DNA from 2 places in the Marivivens marinus genome. Region 1 is predicted to be linked to the other one. Evidence: riboswitches for the same ligand, from Rfam matches in the RefSeq annotation. Region 1 holds a riboswitch; the other holds the start of a gene.
What was found. Region 1 has a riboswitch for S-adenosylmethionine ahead of U3648_RS13635 (hypothetical protein). Riboswitches for the same ligand answer to the same signal wherever they lie in the genome.

Region 1 (10,357 bases):
CCAAAACAATCGGAACTCGATGAACTCGAGGCGCTGCGCGACTCCCCAACGAAGCTCCGACTTGTCGTTATCCACTTCGCACTCCCGACTCGGCGCGCATGATTAATGTACGCAACCATTTTTTGTGCTGACCGCACGGTAGCGGGGAGTCGTGTCGGGTTCAATCGAAATCCCGCGATCTTTCGGGGGTTTGCTCGAATGAACAGGACTGGACCGCAACTGGAGAAGCGGGCGTGCTGAGCCCGCTCTTCCTCGGCATGCCTGCGAATATCGCCGCCGCTTTGCGGCCGCGCGGCCGGGCGAAAACTCGAGCCGGCTTGGTTGGCTCCGACGGGTTCGCCGCCATCCCCCCACTGCCGAGCTCGATCCGGCCTATCGTCCGGCGTTTCCCGCGGCTCCCGCCTTATCGGACCTATTCGACGACGGGATAAAACGGCTTACCCCAATCTTCATCGGGATTGTCCATCATAATGTCGACGAATACAGGCATAAGAAACCCAAGGATTTCAGCGCCGTCTTGAACCTGAGACCGGTTGACACTGCTGTTCCAGGTTGAGCCACCATGAACGAGCTGGTTGCGCAGGACGTAGAGGCGATCAAACACAAAGCTCAGGACTCGGGTTGTGTCACCAGCTTGGAAGGACTGCGCGAAGGATCTGGCGGAAGCCTTGAATCTTTCCTCCCAATTATCGAACCCATCGATCCCATTGTGATGCTGCCAAAACGGATTGAACACATAGCGGTTTTCCATGAGCATCCTCACTGGACCTGAAAATCGCTGCCAAAGCGCGTGGTAGATTCGCCTGTCCTTGTCGAGTTGGTCGAGCCTTCCAAAAAAATCTAAGAATGCTGCGCGTTCACCCGGCGCTATGGACTGAAATTCCTGTTCGTCTGCGTAGGCCGCGTTGAAAGCAATCCAAAGAAATATGAAGCGTGCGTCATCATCGTCGTTGCAGGCTTCACCACGCCCGATCCAACTAATCGCGCGATGGACGCGTAATCCCATGGTTTCAGGAAAGCCATCTCGAATGGCACGTTGTTTGGTTTTTAATGCGGCGTGGTCGATGGCTTTTGTCATTGGCGAGCCCGGCTCCCGAGATTTCTTTGATTTAACAATGCTATTCCCCATAGTGTGAGCTGTCGATGAGACAATTTCAGGAGCAAAGGGTTCACAGGCAGGTGCGGAAGTTCAAAAGCCATTTATTGTTTTCAGCGTCGGATTTGATGCGTTTCACGGGCTGTGCACACGCAACGGCTCTTGATCTCATGTATTTGCGCGGCGAAGGACCTAAGCCTGGCGTGGATACTGAGGATGCCATGCTTCTTCAAAAACAGGGCGACGCACATGAGATGGCGCATCTCGATAACCTTGAGGACGCTGGCTGCACCGTGATGAAAATCGAGCGTGGTGATCTTGGCGCAAACGCCGAGGCAACGCGCGCAGCGCTTGCCGCTGGTCCGGATGTTGTGTTTCAGGGCGCGTTTTTGTCTGGCAATTGGGGCGGCTGGTCCGACTTCCTGGAGCGTGTTGAGACGCCATCCGAACTCGGACCGTTCAGCTATGAAGTCGCAGATACCAAACTGAAGCGTAAGGCCGATCCCAAACATGTGCTCCAGTTGGTCCTGTACTCTGATCTGTTGGCGGAAGTTCAAGGTGTGGCGCCTGAATTCGCCCATGTGGAATTGGGCGACGGCACCCGCGCAACGCTGCGCCTGGCGGATTACGCGGCCTACGCAAGGATGGCGCGTGATCGGCTGGAAGCCTTCGTCGCCGATCCGCAGCCAACACGCCCGGTGCCATGTGCTGATTGCGGTCTGTGCCGCTGGGCTGATCACTGCAACAGCGTCTGGCAGGCCGAAGACAGCTTGTTCAATGTCGCCAACATCAGTCGTGGTCAGGTGAAAAAGCTAGAAGCCGCGGGTGTTCACACATTGGAGGCTCTCTCGACGCTGGATCACCCAGTGCGCGGAATGGCCGAAAATACCCAGGCCCGTTTGGTCACTCAGGCCCGCCTGCAGCAGGCCCGCAAAACCGGGGAGCCAGATTTCGAACTACGGGCACCTGAGCCTGGCAAGGGCTTCGACCTGTTGCCGGAACCGCAGCCGGGCGACCTGTTCTACGACATTGAAGGCGATCCACACTACGAGGGCGGCCTCGAATACCTGCACGGCATCTGGTTCGACGGGCGGTTCCAGGCGTTCTGGGCACATGACCACGATGCCGAAGCGCGGGCATTGTCGGACTTGCTGGCGTTCTTTCGTGAGCGGATTTCACAATACCCCACTGCGCGCATCTATCACTACGCGCCATACGAGATCACAGCGCTCAAACGCCTGACCACGAAATATGGGATCGGTGAGGCTTTCCTCGACCGGTTGTTGAGGGAACGCCGCTTCGTAGATCTGTTCGCCGTCGTGCGCGGCGGGCTGATCGGATCGGAACCGAACTATTCCATCAAATCGATGGAGGTATTTTATGATCGCAAGCGCGACGGCGAGGTCAAGACGGCGGGTGGCTCGGTCGTGGCGTATGAGCGCTGGCGCGAAACGCAGGACCAGCAGATTCTGGACGAGATCGAGGATTACAACCGCATCGACTGTATCTCCACTGAGGAATTGCGCGACTGGCTGGCAGGCATCCGCCCCGCCGGCCCTTGGCCGACACTTGCCCCGGATGCAGGCGATAAAGAGGTTGAAGAAGATGCCGACACGCAAGCTCTGCGCAAACTGCTGGCAGCATCAGGCTTGCCGGAGGCTCGGCAGGATATGCTGTTCAACCTCGGCGTCTTTCACAGCCGCGAGGCGAAGCCCGCGCAATGGGCCGTGTTCGATAGCGCAGCGAAGGAGGAAGATGATCTGCTTGACGATCTCGATGCGCTTGGAGGGCTTGAGGCAGCTGGTCCTGTCGAACCCGTCAAGCGATCCTTCGCGCGCCGATACACCTATCCCGAACAGGAAACGAAACTTCGGAGCGGCAAGAAGGCGACGGTTCCCGTATTCGACAGTCCCCCGACAACGGTCGGCATCGAATCCATGGATCGGCGGGCACGTGAGATCACGGTCAAAGCAGGTCCCGGCAAGGCCGACCTTCTTGGGGACCAGCTGACACTGCATCCGGACTGGCCGATCCAGACGGGCGTCATTGCAAATGCCCTGCGTGATGTGATCGACGATCAGTGCGACGCGCGCCGGTACACGGCGGTGGACGACCTGCTGTCGCGCGCTGCACCGCGTCTGCGCTCTGGCCCAAGGGGCGATCTTCTGGGCGTGGTAGCCCCCGTAACGGGCACTATCGCCGTGGTGAATGACATGGATGAAACGGTCCTGCCGATCCAGGGACCACCCGGCACCGGGAAGACCTATGTCAGCGCCCGCGCGATCCTGTCCCTTGTCCGCCAAGGGTTCCGCGTTGGAGTCGCCTCGAACAGTCACGAGGCGATCCGCAATGTTTTGATGGGTTGTCTTCTCGCCCTCGAGGATGACGATCCCGACATCACGTTGGAAAATGCCGAATTGGCGCACAAGGTCGGTGGCGGTGAGGATGGGTATCCCGACGGATTTTCCGGGATCACCCGCGCGCAGGCAAACGACGACCCTGCGCTATCAGAAGCCCATGTCGTGGGCGGCACCGCTTGGTTCTTTTCGCGCGACGAGAACGTGCAGGCCTTTGATTGGCTTTTCGTGGACGAGGCTGGCCAGGTTGGGCTCGCCAACATGGCTGCCATGGGGCGTGCCGCGCGAAACATCGTGCTTGTGGGCGACCCACGCCAGTTGCCGCAGGTCATCCAGGGTGCGCATCCCAAGCCTGCGAACCTGTCGTGCCTGGATTGGATGCTCGGTGAGCATGCGACGGTTCCAGCCGACCGGGGCATTTTCCTTCCCACATCCAGGCGCTTGCACCCGGAGGTCTGTCGGTTTGTCTCGGAACAGGTGTATGAAGGCCGACTGACCAGCCATCCTGATACGGCTAACCAGTGCGTGACAGGCACGGCGCTCCCCGAAGCCGGAGCTTTCTGGGTGCCGGTCCCGCATGAGGGCAATGCACAGATCGCACAGGAAGAAGTCGTCGCAATTGGAGGAACCGTCGCCAAGCTTCTTGGTGGAAGCTGGACGGAGAAGGACGGCAGCACGCGGCCGATGCGCGAGACGGACATCATCGTCGTCGCCCCATACAACGCACAGGTAAACGCTTTGCGGGATGCGCTTCCATCCGGCGTGCGTGTCGGCACCGTCGATAAGTTTCAGGGACAAGAGGCACCGGTCTGCCTGGTTTCCATGACCGCATCCTCCGCCGAAGAAACCTCGCGCGGGATGGAGTTTCTGTTCTCGCTGAACCGCATCAATGTCGCTGTGTCACGTGCCAAGGGGCTCGCGCTGGTATTTGGTGCGCCGCGATTGCGTGAGGCAAAATGCACCACTGTCGAGCAAATGCAGCTGGTGAATACGCTTTGCGCTCTGCCCCAGTGGCAGGGGGAATAAACCAGCCTATCAATCTTATTTGCTATCGCGCTCCATTCGTCGCGCGGAATTGCACTCAACATGTCGATTTGAGCGATGAACCGGGCCCACATCGCTGATGCGATGTTGCGGACAATGCAAATTTGTTGGGCTAAGAGGCCGCTAATGTACCCGAAGGTGCTCGAGCGAAATGGAATTCTGTCCTGGCCGAGCATGATAGGTGACGACGGGCCCATCGAGTCCCGCGGAATAGTCGAGGCAAAGTGCATTCTCAGCCTGAAGAAGCGGGCTGCCCGTCATCCAGTAGTGGCCGAAAAATACGGGGGTTGCGTCGCTCGGGTAGGCGGAGGTCAAAACATCGTCAGGCAGTTCACGGTCTGGTAGTTGTTCTGGGTTTGGCACCGAGATTGCGATGTCGCGCCATGAAACCGCCTTTCCGTCCCACCACTTCCTGCGAACCTCTCGTCTCTCGTGACCACCCTTGTCGACGAAGAAGAAGCCATCGGGCAGCTGAAGTTCAGGGCCTTTGAGAGCGGTTTCGACAAGCTCGAACAGCGCATGCCGTTTGTCCGCGGCCTTGATCAGCTGATCCTCTGACATGACGCCGTTCCTGGTCAGTGCTTTCAATTCTTGGATGCCTGCTTCGTTCCAGCACGCATGTACCGTCCGGAAACTGTCGAACTCGAGAAAAAGAGGAAGGGTTCGCATCCAGGCGATGGCTTCGCGGGCGTCTGATGACCCCAATGGAAACTCCTTCAGAAATGACGCGTGCTGAGCCATGTTCTTTTCAGAGTGAGCCCTGAGCGGCCCGTTCTCATCTCTGGTGTGGAAATGTATCGCGTTCAGTTCATGGTTTCCCATAACAGCGGACGCAGCGCCGGCTTCGATCATTCCCCGAACGATGCGGATCACCTCCCGATTGTCGGGTCCACGGTCAATAAAATCACCTAGAAAGACCGCATGACGCTTCGGGTCACTGTGCCGCCACGCACCGCGCCTCTCGGAGTATCCGAGATTGCGGAGAGCCCCTCTTAGTTTTCCTGCCTGTCCATGAATGTCAGGGATGATGTCATACATACGGTGCTGCGCCTCTTTTGCTGCTCAAAGCACCCCGTGGCACTTTCTTAGAAGATTTCATTTTACAATCGTCCAGCCTTCTTCGGTGGCGAAGCTTCTTTGCGCATCTTCAAGACTTGCCCATGGACCATCGTATCGGAATACCACCCCACCATCAGAGTGCGACAGCGCGACAAATTGTGTTGGTTGCGAGGCGCAGCGCACCTCAAAAACATTGACCAGAGCGAATCCATCGAAGGTGCTGGCAACCCAGACAACCTGCTCATTTTCGCGCAGTTCAGTTTCCACCGGAAAGTCATCGCCCCCCGAAGACTCTTCAGCATCAATGAGACCTTGAGCTTCCTGAATAAGTTTCGAAACCAGTTCGTTAGGTTCGACAGTCTCCGGCGGTGGAAGAAGGCTTTCCAGGAACGCCTGATAGGCTCCGCCGCCGCTGTTCGAGAGCCGCTCCCTCGCATATCTTTCCAGCATCGCGGTTGCTGCGGCTTTGCGTGAGGGTGCGCCTTCGACAACGGCTTCACAGGACCACGTCCATGTTCCCCAGTTATCATCCCAATCCAGCTCCAGAAGCGCATAGCAATCGGCGCGATCAGGGACCTCTGCCACTAGAAGCGAGCGTTCAGAGCGCCATGAGTGATGTGGGGAGTCGTCAATCTCATTTTCATACTCAGCGACCTCATGCGCGATGACCGGAAGGCGGTCGATCTCCTCGTCCTTGTATGCCGAAGTGCCCGCATCCTCGTCATCACTATCAGGAAGAAGCAGTGCCTCGATTTCAGAAAACTCTTCGATAAATGTCATCTGCTAATCCTTTCATTCACACGCAAAACGATTGGCTCGAATGAGCTCCCGATTGTCGAGGCCGAAGTCAATGAAATCAATGATATTAATGACGTGGCGTTTCGGTTGGCTGTGACGCCAGGCTCCGTTTCCCTCGACGTAGCCGAGATTGCTCAGTGCGATTTTGAGTTTTCCTGCCTGGCCGTGAATGTCAGGACTTATATCGTGCATCCAACGTTCCTTTCCTTATTTTTGGTTTCTGCTCAGCACCCTGAATGGCGCTTCTCATTCGTCGTTATCGTCTGAAGACTGTCTGATTTGCTCTTCGAGCCATTTTTCATTTTGGTGATCGAAGTATGCTGCGAGCTCGGGGTAAAACTCCGAGGACGCTGTCGCAAAATTGAAGATTTCGTCGGCATTGGACCCATCGAAGTTCAAATCTCTGTAGTCATCGATGAGGCCGTTTTCGTCGATGATAGCTATGACCTGCCGCATCGACAGTGGGCTCTTGGCCCAGCGCGGCTTCACGGTGAAACGTTCTGGCGGTTCCTGCTCCATGTATTCATCGACCAGTCGGAAATAGATCCGTTCCCCAGAGCGCCGCGCCCTGATCGAAAAGACGTCCATCGTTACCGATCGCAAGGTGACCCGCGCTATCTCCACTTCATCCGGGCGGAGAGGGGGAAGATACTCCCCGCCCATGAGCCAGGGATGGATTGAACCTTGTATTGATCGGGCCGTGCTATCGAGCGTTGGTTCGGTGGGCACGGCGAGGTCTGATCCAGAAGCGGCCTCATTCTTGGCTGCCTGCCTTCGAAGTTCTCCGGTGATGTGGCTTCCGAAGTAGGAAGCCAGGCTCTGTGGGCCCCAGTAGGATTTGGGTCTGAAGTCGAGATCGAAATCTTCTGACATCATGGTTTCTCCAGAATTTTTGTATCTTCTCAGAATTTCAATGTTCAGGCAGCCAGCCTTGCTGTCTGGCGTACTTGGCGGCGCCTACAGCCGGGAGATGGGCCCAGTTGAGATCGGAAGGCCGTATCTCGATGTCGTATTCTTCGTTCCAGGCCCGCCCACATCGGTTGCACTTGTGGCCATCGGTCAAGCCGTGCATCCAGATCATCTCGACGTCCCAGCTTCCGCAAATGCACAACGCCCGCGGGGGCAGGGTCCCTTTTCGTACACAGCAGGTCATCGTTCCACCTCGCCGAAGGCGTTGCCGACGTCGATGACAACCCAATTTGTACGTTCAGCGACTTCAGCCCTGAGGTGAGGCAGACACCAGTCACCATCAAGCTTGGCCGTCGCGTATCTCGGTGTGCTCGGGTGTTCTCCCAGTTCAAGCCCTACGTCCGGGATACGGGCGCCCAAGGGGCCGGTGATTTGGTCGCTGAAAAGATCGTACAGAAGGTCGTGAGCTTCCGTTTCGGGCCGGTAGTTTGCATGCCAAATGCGAAACGCGGGATCTTCGAACTCGGTTGGCTCGTAGAGATCCTCTTTCGCAAACCAGCCTTCTTCGATCATACGCCAATGATCCGGTTGTTGCAGGACGAGATCGGTGCCTGGGCCGAATGCCCGCTCAAGAGCCTCTGGCTTGATCAGTTTCGATGGCGTCTCAGGGCCGTCGCTAAAGAGCAGTAGCCGACCGTCACCGGTTTGTTTGGTAAACAGTGTCCGTACCCGTGGCTGGGCTTTCAGGGGTGAGCGGGTGTCTTGCTCCCCTGCGGCATGCACAGCCAATGGGCTAGACGCAGTGGCGGCAGTTGTGGCGATGAAATCTCGACGTGTAATCATTGCGGTCTCCTTGTTCGAGACCGGCAGGACAATCGCTTGTGGATGAGGCCAACCCATTAGTTGCCGATCTGGCCGCATCCCCTTTCGGGCGACCACCTTGCCGGGTTTGGCAGGTTGGCGGAGGCATAGCCTCACTCTTGATGCACTTTTAAACGTATGTGTAGTCGCGCCGGTTTTCAATGGGCGAACGCCAATCGAAGTATTTCTTCCCGCATCTTCTCGAAAGAATCCGCAGTAAATGACATCGCCATCGGAGAGAGTTCGCGACCAGTTCGATTCCCTCCGCCATCCTACCATATGATGCCGGTCATTTCGTCGTCTTGCCCTGGAAATCCTATTCTTGGGCGGGGACACCGTCGATCAGCGGATTGGGTTTCGCGAAGGCCCGAAGCACCTCGATGTCCCCGATGATGATCCGCCGCCCGTCGACCGAGACCCCATAGAGCGAAAGGCTCTTGAAGGCTCGGCTGAGGTTTTCCGGCGTCATCCCAAGAAGGGACGACAGGGTCCGCTTTTCGAACGGCAGGTCGAATTGCAGGGCGCTGCCGTTGCTGTTGGACTGTCGCAAGAGGTAGTTGGCCAGCCGTTCCAGAGACGTTCGTAGTTTGACGTTCTTGTGGGATTTGACGACGCCCCGATAGCATTGGGCAAGCTCGGTCACGATCGCCCGCGCGAAATCATTGTCCGCGTCAAAGGCGGCGCGCACGTCCTGGCTTGGGATCAGGGCGATCCGGCTTTTTTCGATTGTCCGGGCGGACATCAGATAGGGGGCATTCTTGATCGTCGCGGCAAGGATGAATGTGGAAATCGGACGGATGATCGCCATGGTGGTTTCGCGGTTGTTCCAGCTTGAAAACAGTTCGACGGCGCCGCTTAGGACGACATGCAGGAAATCGCTGGTTTCGCCTTCGTGGATCATGTCGATTTGGGGCGGGAAGTTCTGAACGTAGGACCCGCGCATCAGGTCGTCGAACTTGTCCCGCGACATTTTTTCGAACAGATGCAGCCGACGCACGTCGTCATAATATGATTTTGGCATTGGCTGACATCCCCAGGTCCGTGGTCGCCAAGGTGCGTCTCCTGATTGATATTTGTCAAGCGACGAGTTGACAGGTTTATGCGCTCGGTTTGATGAGTCGCTGCCGTTTGGTTGATGAATTTCTGTAAGTCATTTATTTTAAGGGGAAAAAATGAAAATCTGATCCAGATCAAACACGGGGTGCCCCATGTCCCCCATCACGGTCCCAACCCAAGAGAGGCGCATGACTCGCCTGAAATTGGAGGGACAGAGATGGAACTACAGAACAAGGCCACGGCATTGTGGTCGAATTTCCTTAACGTGAGGATGCCGCAGATCAGAACATTCCACATGACGTGGTTCGCGTTCTTCTCGTGCTTCTTTGCATGGTTCGGGATCGCGCCGCTGATGGCGGTGGTGCGGGACGAATTGCAACTGACCAAGGATCAGATCGGCTGGGCCATTATCGGGTCGGTCTCGATCACAATCTTCGCGCGGCTGTTCATCGGCTGGCTGTGCGACCGGATCGGGCCCCGGAAGGCCTATACATGGCTTTTGATCCTCGGTGCCTTCCCGGTGATGGGCATCGGCCTGTCGTGGAACTTTGAAAGCTTCCTGATCTTCCGGGTTCTGATCGGTGGGATCGGGGCGTCCTTCGTCATCACCCAATACCACACCAGCGTGATGTTCGCGCCGAATGTGGTGGGCCAGGCGAACGCGACCTCGGCCGGGTGGGGCAACCTTGGCGGCGGTGTCACGCAGTTTGTCATGCCTCTTCTGTTCTCGGTCTTTGTTGTGGGCTTTGGGTTCTCCGAGGCGGTCGGCTGGCGCCTGTCCATGGTCGTCGTCGGCGTCATCATCTTCCTGATCGGGATCGCCTATTACTTCCTCACGCAGGATGCGCCGGACGGCAACTTTGACGACCTGCGCGCCAAGGGCATGATGGAAGAAAAGAAGAAGGTCACGGGCAACTACATGCAGGCGTTGAAGGACCCGAGGGTCTGGGTGCTGTTCGTGATCTACGGGGCCTGTTTCGGGATCGAACTGACGGTCAACAACGTGGCCGCCCTCTACTTCGCCGACTACTTCGACCTGAGCCTGATCGCCGCCGGTTTCGTCGCTGCCTCTTTCGGCCTGATGAACCTTTTCGCCCGCACGCTGGGCGGGATCTTCGGTGACAACTTCGGCGCACTCTGGGGGCTGCGGGGCCGCAGCTTCTGGCTGTTCATCTGC
Region 2 (10,357 bases), on a different contig from region 1:
TTTTCAAGTGTAATGCGTCCCATGTCAGGTCCTCTTATTTAACCGCGCCGAAGGTCAGGCCGCGGACAAGTTGTTTCTGGCTGAACCAGCCAAGGATCAGGATCGGTGCGATGGCCATGGTCGAGGCCGCGCTGAGTTTCGCGAAGAATAGGCCCTCGGGGCTGGAGTAGCTGGCGATGAAGGCCGTCAGCGGCGCGGCGTCGACTGCAGTCAGGTTCAGCGTCCAGAACGCTTCGTTCCAGGCCAGGATGAAGTTCAGCAAAAGGGTCGACGCGATGCCGGGGATCGCCATGGGCGTCAGGATGTAGAGCACTTCTTCCTTGAGGGTCGCTCCGTCCATTCGCGCGGCTTCAAGGATCTCGCCGGGAATTTCGCGGAAGTAGGTGTAAAGCATCCAGACGATGATCGGCAGGTTGATCAGCATCAGGATAACGACCAGTGCCGCCCGGTTGTCGAGCACCCCAAGTTTGATGCAAAGCAGGTAGATCGGGTAGAGCACACCAACGGCTGGCAACATCTTGGTCGACAGCATCCAGAGCAGGATGTCCTTTGTCCGCTTCGACGGAACGAAAGCCATCGACCATGCGGCAGGGACCGCGACGATGAGGCCCAGGATCGTCGATCCCCCCGCGATGAGGATCGAGTTCCACAGGAAACGCGCATAATTCGAGCGTTCCATCACCACGCCATAGTTTTCCAGTGTCCAGTCAAAACCAAGGAAGATCGGCGGGTTTGCGATCGCCTGCGCCTCGGTCTTGAAAGAGGTCAGAATCGTCCACAGGATCGGGAAGAAGATGAGCAATCCGATGCCCCAGGCAACGGTGGTGTTGAGTGCCTTGCGGCGGGGGGTAACAGCACGGGCCATGATCAGTTGTCCAGGTTCTTGCCGACGATCCGCATCAGGAAGATCGCGACGATGTTTGCAAGGATGATGGCATAGACGCCACCGGCGGACCCCAAACCGATGTTCTGGCTTTCCAGCACGCGTTGGAAGATCAGGTAGGACAAGGTGCGAGTCCCAAAGGCACCACCTGTGGTCACGAAAATCTCGGCGAAGACGGCCAGAAGAAAGATTGTTTGGATCAGGATCACGATTGTAATCGCGCGGGCAAGGTGCGGCAGGATGATGTAGAAGAAGCGCTTCAGCTGCGGTGCACCGTCCATCTCGGCCGCTTCCAGTTGTTCGCTGTCCAGAGACTGGATCGCGGTCAAGAGGATCAGCGTGGCAAACGGCAGCCACTGCCAGCTGACGATCAGGATGATCGAAGGCGTAGCGGCATCCGACAGCCAACTGACCGGATCAGCCCCGAAGAACCGCCACAGATGTGCGAAAAGGCCATTCACCGGGTCCATGAACATGTTCTTCCAGACCAGTGCCGAAACGGTGGGCATGACGAAGAACGGAGCAATCACAAGGATACGGACAACGCCCTGTCCCCAGATCGGCTGATCCAGCAACATCGCGATCAGGATCCCCAGCACGACAGTAATAATCAGAACGCCCAGGACGATGACGAGTGTCGTCTGGACCGCGGGCCAGAACGAACTGGAACTGACGAAGCGAATGTAGTTGTCGAACCCGGTCCAGCCCTGGTCGCCACCACGTAGCGGCAGATAGGTTCGGAACGAGAACCACAAAGTCATGATGAGGGGGACCAGCATCCAGCCAAGCAGCAGGACAACAGCCGGGGCCATCATCATGCGGGCCGCGGATCGGGACGCCTTGGTTGCCATGGGATGCTTCTCCTCCGTTGCCTGACCGCACATTCCGGCCGGGCGTGATGGTCGCCTGAAAAGTGAAAAATGGAAACATGGGTGAGGGGCGGCGGGATATGCCGCCCCTCTGCAGTCAGGACTGCTTACTGGTAACCTGCGCCTTCGAGAGCTTCGTTGACGATGGCCTGGCCCTTGGCGAGTGCCTCCTCTACCGTCTGCTGACCTGCGTAGGCGGCAGAGAATTCCTGGCTCACTTCGGTCCAGAAGCCGGCGAACTCGGGGATGGCCATGAACTGGATGCCGGTGTAGGGAACAGGGTCCACGGTCGGGTTGTTCGGGTCAGCCGACAGGATCGAGTCCAAGGTCATCTGCGCGAACGGCACGGCCTGATACTCAGGATTGTCATAGAGAGACTGACGCGCACCCGGAGGCACGTTGGCCCAGCCTTCATTGGCAGCAACCAGCTCGATATACTCTTTCGAGGTGGCCCATTCGATGAACTGCTTGGCGGCTGCTTCCTGCTGGGTGCCCGCCGGGATGGCAAGCGCCCAAGCCCAGAGCCAGTTGCCGTTCTTGCCAAGGCCGGTGTTCGGGGCCAAAGCAAAACCAACGCTGTCCGCAACTTCCGAGTCATTGGGGTTGGTCACGAAAGATGCAGCAACGGTGGCGTCAATCCACATGCCGCACTTGCCCTGGTTGAACAGCGACAGGTTTTCGTTAAAGCCGTTGGTGGCATAGCCGGTCGGGCCGGACGCGTCCATCATGTTCTTGTAGAAGTTCAGGGTGTTGGCCCAGGCTTCGCTGTCAAGCTGTGCGACCCAGTTCTCGTCGACGACACGGGCGCCGAAAGAGTTTGCCATGGCGTTGATGAAGGCACCGCCCTCACCCCAACCGGCCTTGCCGCGCAGGCAGATGCCGTTGATGTCGTTGTCGCGGTCGGTCATCGCGGCAGCGGCTTCTGCAATGAATTCCCAGGTCGGGGACGCGGGCATTTCAAGGCCGGCAGCTTCCATCAGGTCGGTGCGATACATGACCATCGAAGATTCGCCATAGAACGGGGCCGCGTAGAGCGTGCCGTCGTGCGACAGACCCCCGGCCATTGCCGGCAGGATGTCATCGACGTCGTATTCTTCGCTCAGATCATCAAGAGCGATCAGCCAGCCGTTCGCCCCCCAGATCGGGGCTTCGTACATGCCGATGGTCATGATGTCGAACTGGCCGCCGTTGGTGGTGATGTCGGTGGTTACACGCTGACGCAGAGTGTTCTCTTCCAGCGTCACCCACTCGACCTCGATTCCGGTCTGTGCGGTGAACTGGTCGGTGTAACCCTGCATGCGGATCATGTCGCCGTTGTTCACGGTGGCGATGGTGATCGTCTCGGCCGAGGCGATCGCACCAACGGAACACAGCGCGGTGGCGCCCAGAAGGGCGCGGAATGTCTTGGTCATATTTCCTCCCATATGCCCGACTTGGGCATTTGCTAAGTCAGTGGGCAAATACTCATTAAAAGACCGAGTCGTGTCAAGGGGGGCCTTTCGGGCGCCCGAAAAGACCTTCCATAGCGTTGAATTTCTTGGAGTTAATTCAGACCGATTTCGCCAGGATCGCTTCGGCGGTCGCTTCGTTCGTGATCAAACCATTGATCAACCCGCCCCGTAGCGCGGCGATGATCGCAGGCACCTTGGACGCCCCGACGGCAACCCCGATCGCCCTGTGACCCGGTGCAAGAGGGAACGGTACAGAGGTGACCCGCGCCGTCACATCATGCTCAATGACCCGTCCCTCTGCGTCATAGACCCAGGATGTGATCTCTCCGACTGCTCCTGCCGCCAGAAGTTCCGCGTGCTGTTGCGGCGTCAGAAAGCCATCGACGAACATCGGCGCGGTGTTGTCCATCTGGCCGATGCCCACCAAAGTCAGGTCGGCCCGCTGCGCGAGGGCAACCGTATTGCGCACCGCGGCCTGCGCGTGCTGGCGGGCCAATTCTTCGGGATCGGCGGCAAGCACTGGGAGCGGATAGGGGTAATGCGGCGCGCCGACCCTTTCGGCCAGCCGGATCGTCGCGTTATACGCGGTCGCGGCGCCGTCCTCCATGACGTTGCCCAGCCGCGATACGATCTTGTGGTCCGGGCAGGACATCCGACCCACCTGTTCCACGGTGGCTTTCAACGCGCGGCCAGTGCCCAGTGCCACGATCTGTGGTTCCTCCCGCTTGAGAACCCGTTCAATCTCGGCAGCCGCCGCAATCGCAACCCCCGTCAACAGGCCCGGCGCATCCGGGTCAGAGGGAACCACCTCGCAAAAGTCGATCCCGAACCGGTCCCGCAAAGCGCCCGAAAGGTCCATGCACAAGGCGATGGGGTGATCCATCCGCACCTTCACCAGCCGTTCAGACACCGCCGTCGCCACAAGGCGCTGCGCCGATTGTCGGCTGACCCCCAGCTTTCGGGCAATCTCGTCCTGCGTGTTGCCTGCGACATAATAAAGCCACCCGGCGCGGGCAGCATCATCCAACCGGGTTGTTTCAGGGGTAAAGCGTCCGACGCTCACTGGGCCTCACCTCGTTTAATCATCTCTTCTATGAGGTGCGGTAAATCTTCCCATTTGTCAAAGGAGCGGACGGGAAACTCTGCGGCGGGCGGCTGTCCGGCCATATGCGTGCCGCCACAATAGGCCAGCATCCGCATCCCCGCAGCGCGCGCAGCCTGAAGCCCCGGCAGGCTGTCCTCGATTACCAGCGCCCGGGCGGGATCGACCCCCAAAGTCTCGGCTGCCAACAGAAAAAGGTCCGGCGCGGGCTTGCCGCGTTCGACCTGCGACGCGGTAAATACGCGCTCGTCGAAGAACCTGGACAGTCCCGTCATCGACAAAGACCGTTCGACACGCGTCGGGCTGGACGAGGTTGCCACGCAATAGGGTATGTCCAGCGACCGCAGAAGGTCCGCGACGCCCTCGGTCGGTTTCAAATCGGTCTTGAAACGCTCCAAAAGGATATCGCGATAGCGCTGTTCGAAATCCTGGGGCAGCGGGATTGCGTGCTCCCTGCGGATCGTAGCGGCCACCGTGGGCCAACTGCGGCCAAGGAAGTTTTCGCGAACATAGGCGCGGTCGATCGCGATCCCGACCTTGGCCAGTTCTTCGATAATGGCGTCGGCGGACAGAACTTCGCTGTCGATCAGCACGCCATCACAATCAAAAATGATCAGGTCGATCATCGCGGGCCTCCTTGGTCGGGTCTGATCTAAGCAGCGGGCACAGCCATGAAAAGCACAAACCGACCAATCCAGCCTTGCGGCGGGACGGCAGGCCGATAGTGTCGCACAATGATTACCCGAACCCACCAGAAGGGCGACGCGCATTCGGTCGCCGTCTATTCACCCTGCGAACGCTACCGCTATAGCCTGACCCGAACCTGGGATGCCGATGGCGGGCGGGCGCTGTTCGTGATGCTGAACCCGTCCACCGCGACGGAGGTTCAGAACGATCCGACCGTGGAACGCTGTGAACGGCGGGCCCGAACGCTAGGGTTTGGATCGTTCCGGGTGACCAATATCTTCGCCTGGCGCGACACTGACCCACGCAAGATGCGCGCAGCGCCGGACCCGATCGGGCCAGGGAACGATGATGCGATCCAAGACAGCGCGGCCGATTGGATCCGGAACGATCACGACCGGATTATCTGCGCCTGGGGCGCGCACGGCGACCACCTTGATCGCGGCGCGGCGGTAGAAGCCCTGCTGCGGGCCACGAACCGGCCGCTGTTTTCGCTTGGGCTGACCAAGGCCGGGCACCCCAAGCACCCCCTATATATCGGCTATGACACCCAACCAATGCATTGGTCGGCCTGAATGCTGCGCCGTTAACCCTTTTGGACAGAATTTGAGGTAGAACAGTCGCAACGGGGGTAGTCTTTCGCCGGTGTGCATTGTGATACACCGCAATGGGTGAGTTGGTCTTATGATTGCATTGCTTGCATTTTTGGGCGTGGCCTTTGTTGGGATGGCGATGCTGCCCATGATCGAAGGAACCGACGACGACGACGTACTGACTGGAACCGACGACGGAGAAATCATCGACGCGCGCGATGGTGACGATTTCGTCGACGGTGCGGGTGGGGATGACACGATCAGCGGCGGGGACGGCGACGACAGCCTGCTTGGCGGGGATGGCGACGACTATGTCGATGGCGCCGACGGGTCCGACACGGTTGACGGCGGCACAGGCAACGACGACCTTCACGGCGGTCGCAACGGGGACACCATCACGGGCGGCGACGGCGACGACGACCTGTTCGGTCATATCGACGACGACCTGATCTATGGCGAGGGTGGGTCCGATGATCTGACATCCGGCGATGGCGACGATTTCCTCGACGGCGGCGCCGGAAATGACAACCTGATGGGCAACCTGGGCGATGACACGCTGATCGGCGGCGACGGGTTTGACCAGATGTTCGGTGGAACCGGGAACGACATCGTGGACGGCCGCGATACGACCACCCAGGAAATGGATTTCGTGAACGGCGGACTTGGCGACGACGTCGTGATCGGGGGCGCCTTCGACCAACTGCACGGCGGCGGCGGGAACGACACCTTTGCCCTGACCGCCGGGTCTTCGGCGGCGGCGATCATCGCGGACTTTACCGTTGGCGAAGATTCCATCGAAATCTATTTTGACGGCGACGGGCCTGCGCCGGTCATCACCATCGGCGGTGATCCGGGCGCGCTTGTGCTTTATGCGGACGGTTCGGAACTGGCCCATTTGAACGGGCTCGACTCGTTTGATCTGTCCAACGTGACCCTGATCCAGACCTGACATCGGCCCGGCAAACGGCACAAACCCCTTTCATTTCCTGTGGATATCGACTATCCGCACCCATCTTCGCGATTCCGTCGCGACGATACCCTCCACGGGCCCTGCTGGACGACATCCCGGCTTGTGCCATAACCCTTTGTTTTCGAAAGGAGACCCCGATGTCGATTACGGCTGAAGAAAAGGCTCGCCTGATCAAGGAATTCGCCACCAAGGAAGGCGACACCGGTTCGCCGGAAGTCCAGGTTGCGATCCTGACCTCGCGGATCAACACGCTGACCGAACACTTCAAGACCCACAAGAAGGACAACCACGGCCGCCGTGGCCTTCTGATGATGGTCGCCCAGCGCCGGAAGCTGCTGGACTACACCAAGGCCAAGGACGAAGCGCGCTACCAGTCGCTGATCCAGCGCCTCGGCATCCGCCGCTAAGGGAAACAAGGTTTCCGATGGAACGCCCGCCGCACCCCGGCGGGCGTTTCCTTTTTGGGGCTTCGGCGTCCAAACGCTTGACCAGAACCCCCTGCCGGGCGTATCTCGCCCATGTGGCGATTTGTACCGGATTGCGGGCCACGTTAAACATGCCGCTAAAGAGGAGACGGGCCACCCGCCCCGATACCTTTGCCGGTGTCGGGGTTTTTTGTTGGCCGAAAGGAACCGGGCACATGGAAGAATGGAACAAACGCACCAAGGCGGTGCACAGCGGCACCCGCCGCAGCCAATATAACGAAGTCAGCGAGGCGATCTTCCTGACACAGGGCTTCGTCTACGACAGCGCCGAACAGGCCGAGGCCCGTTTCCTGCAGTCTGGGCCGGATGAATTCATCTATGCCCGCTATGGCAACCCGACCGTGCGCATGTTCGAAGAACGCATTGCCGCACTGGAAGGCGCCGAAGATGCCTTTGCCACCGCCAGCGGCATGGCCGCCGTCAATGGCGCACTGACGTCCCTTCTGAAAGCAGGCGACCATGTCGTGTCGGCCCGAGCGCTGTTCGGCTCGTGCCTTTACATCCTCGAAGAAATCCTTGGCCGCTACGGGGTCGAAGTGACCTTTGTCGACGGAACAGATCTTGACCAGTGGAAGGCCGCAATCCGGCCAGACACCAAGGCCGTCTTCTTTGAAAGCGTGTCCAACCCGACGCTTGAGGTGATCGACATTCGCGCGGTCGCGAACCTTGCCCACGCGGTCGGGGCGACAGTGATCGTCGACAACGTCTTTGCGACGCCCGTATTCTCCGGCGCGATCGAATTGGGCGTCGATGTCGTCGTCTATTCGGCAACCAAGCATATCGACGGTCAGGGCCGCGCGCTGGGCGGTGTGATCCTTGGCACCAAGGACTTCATCCGCAAGACAGTTGAACCCTACCTCAAACACACTGGCGGGGCGCTGTCGCCGTTTTCGGCCTGGCTGATGCTGAAGGGACTTGAGACAATGGATCTGCGGGTCCGGGCGCAGGCCGCAACAGCCCAGAAACTGGCCGAGGCGCTTGCCGCCGATGGTCGTCTGACCTCGGTCCTTTATCCCGGCCTGCCGGGGCACCCGCAGCATGGGCTGACCCAATCGCAGATGGGCGCGGGCGGCACGGTCTTGTCTTTCGACGTGGGCAGCAAGGACGCGGCGTTCAAATTCCTCAACGCGCTTCAGATCGCCGTGATCTCGAACAACCTTGGTGACGCGAAATCCATTGCGACTCATCCGGCTACGACAACCCACCAGCGCCTGTCCGACGACCAGAAGGTGACACTCGGGATCACCTCGGGCCTGATCCGGTTCAGCGTCGGCCTTGAGGACGCGGACGATCTGCTGGCCGATCTGAAGGGCGCACTGGACGCCGCAAACTGATCCGAACGGCGCTTTCCGGCGTAAAGATTCCGCTTTTGTTGGAAAACTGTCGTCGGTTCGCCATATAGTGGCATCTGTCGCACCGCCGAAGGGGGCTGCCATGAATATCCATTCTGTTGACCTCGACCGGGATCCCACCCGGGACGAAGCCGAAACCGCGCTTGCGCTGCTTCGGCGTTGGGCCGGGGGCGTGACCCCCGAAGAGGTTGCAACGCTGGACCCGCTGGTCAGCCGCCTGATCCCCGGACAGGAAGTGTCGAACTATCCGGCCCTTGCCCGCGCCTACCCCGAAGATTTCGTGGTCGACGAGGATTACAAGGCGTCGATGCCCGACCTTCAGAACGGGCCAGAAAGCCTGATCAAGGGCGCCAAGCGGCAGATCCAGCACGTTGGTATTTCCAACTTCCGCCTGCCGATCCGGTTTCACACCCGCGACAATGGCGACCTGACCCTGGAAACCAGCGTCACTGGCACCGTCAGCCTTGAGGCGGGCAAGAAGGGCATCAACATGTCCCGGATCATGCGCAGCTTCTACAAATACGCAGAAGAGACGTTCTCCTTCGCGGTCGTGGAACGGGCGCTGGACGCCTACAAGGAAGACCTCGACAGCTTCGATGCCCGTATCCAGATGCGGTTCTCCTTCCCGATGAAGGTGAAATCGCTGCGGTCGGGGCTGGAAGGGTTCCAGTACTACGACATCGCGTTGGAACTGGTGGAACAGAACGGGGTGCGCAAGGAAATCGTGCATCTGGACTATGTCTATTCCTCGACCTGCCCCTGTTCGCTCGAGCTGTCCGAACATGCCCGCCAGTTCCGAGGCCAGTTGGCGACCCCCCATTCGCAGCGGTCGGTGGCGCGCGTCTCGGTCGCGTTGGAACCGGGCAGCAAGTGCCTTTGGTTCGAAGACCTGATTGACATGGCCCGTGCCGCGGTGCCGACCGAAACACAGGTTATGGTCAAGCGTGAGGACGAACAGGCCTTTGCCGAGTTGAATGCAGCGAACCCGATCTTTGTCGAGGACGCTGCGCGCCTGTTTGCTGAACAGCTTCAGAAAGACCCGCGCATCGGGGATTTCCGGGTGATCGCAAGCCATCAGGAAAGCCTGCATAGCCACGATGCCGTCAGCGTTCTGACCGAGGGCGAGACCTTTGCCTCGCAAAGCCTTGACCCGAAGCTGTTCAACACCCTGTTCCACGTTGGCTGATCCGACGCGGGTTCTTCGGCCGGCCACGGTTGACGATCTGGACGACCTTTCGGCGCTGTGCATCCGGTCCAAGGCGCATTGGGGCTATGATCAGGCCTTTATGGCGGCCTGTCTGCCCGAGTTGATCGTCACCGAAGATGACATCGACGGCAGCCGCGTGATCGTGGCCGAGGTCGATGGCGTGCCGGTCGCGGTATCGCAGGTGGCTTTCGGCAGCGGTATCGCCGAATTGGTACGGCTGTTCGTGGACCCCGACGCGCTGGGGCAGGGTCATGGCGCGGCGCTTTACCAAGATGCGCTTGAGGCCGCGCGGGCCGCCGGGGCCCCCTTTCTGCGGATTGAAAGCGATCCGTTCGCCGCCCCGTTTTATGAACGAATGGGCGCCGAACGGGTTGGCGACGTGGCGTCCGAAACGGTTGCCGGGCGGCGTATCCCGCTCCTCCACCACCGTCTGGACCGCCATCGCGCTTGACACCCGCGCCGCCCCCGGCCAAGCCTTCGCCCATGCTGGACCTTCGCCCTGTCGGATATGTGATTGGCCTTCTGGTGGCCGTGATGGGCGTGGCCATGCTGGCGCCGCTGGTCTTCGACCTGATCGAAGGCGATCCAGAATGGCAGACCTTCCTGCAAACCTCTGTCATCACCTTCATGGCGGGTGTGGCGCTGGCTCTGTCCTGCGCGAATGGGGCCGCATCGGGCTTTAACGTCCGGCTGTCCTTTATCCTTACCACTGGCGCCTGGATCGCCCTGCCCGCCTTTGGCGCACTCCCGTTCATTTTCGG

Region 2: it holds a riboswitch for S-adenosylmethionine, as region 1 does, so the genes downstream of both, metZ (O-succinylhomoserine sulfhydrylase) here and U3648_RS13635 (hypothetical protein) in region 1, are expected to answer to the same signal.

The regions. Positions count from the first base shown of each region.
Region 1 is NZ_JAYKKJ010000009.1:17,038-27,394, forward strand. It holds gene U3648_RS13600 (BrxR family helix-turn-helix transcriptional regulator) at 1-75, opposite strand, end outside; gene U3648_RS13605 (hypothetical protein) at 413-1,078, opposite strand; gene U3648_RS13610 (TM0106 family RecB-like putative nuclease) at 1,144-4,479, shown strand; gene U3648_RS13615 (metallophosphoesterase) at 4,621-5,535, opposite strand; gene U3648_RS13620 (hypothetical protein) at 5,593-6,336, opposite strand; gene U3648_RS13625 (metallophosphoesterase family protein) at 6,349-6,546, opposite strand; gene U3648_RS13630 (hypothetical protein) at 6,601-7,230, opposite strand; gene U3648_RS13635 (hypothetical protein) at 7,504-8,106, opposite strand; SAM-I-IV-variant riboswitch at 8,153-8,255, opposite strand; gene U3648_RS13640 (helix-turn-helix domain-containing protein) at 8,441-9,145, opposite strand; gene U3648_RS13645 (MFS transporter) at 9,398-10,357, shown strand, end outside.
Region 2 is NZ_JAYKKJ010000002.1:396,135-406,491, reverse strand. It holds gene U3648_RS04600 (ABC transporter ATP-binding protein) at 1-23, opposite strand, end outside; gene U3648_RS04595 (carbohydrate ABC transporter permease) at 35-865, opposite strand; gene U3648_RS04590 (carbohydrate ABC transporter permease) at 868-1,734, opposite strand; gene U3648_RS04585 (ABC transporter substrate-binding protein) at 1,860-3,164, opposite strand; gene U3648_RS04580 (sugar-binding transcriptional regulator) at 3,301-4,266, opposite strand; gene U3648_RS04575 (HAD family hydrolase) at 4,263-4,931, opposite strand; gene U3648_RS04570 (DUF1643 domain-containing protein) at 5,040-5,564, shown strand; gene U3648_RS04565 (calcium-binding protein) at 5,731-6,531, shown strand; gene rpsO (30S ribosomal protein S15) at 6,690-6,959, shown strand; SAM riboswitch at 7,063-7,139, shown strand; gene metZ (O-succinylhomoserine sulfhydrylase) at 7,193-8,371, shown strand; gene folE2 (GTP cyclohydrolase FolE2) at 8,472-9,575, shown strand; gene U3648_RS04545 (GNAT family N-acetyltransferase) at 9,568-10,047, shown strand; gene U3648_RS04540 (TrkH family potassium uptake protein) at 10,080-10,357, shown strand, end outside.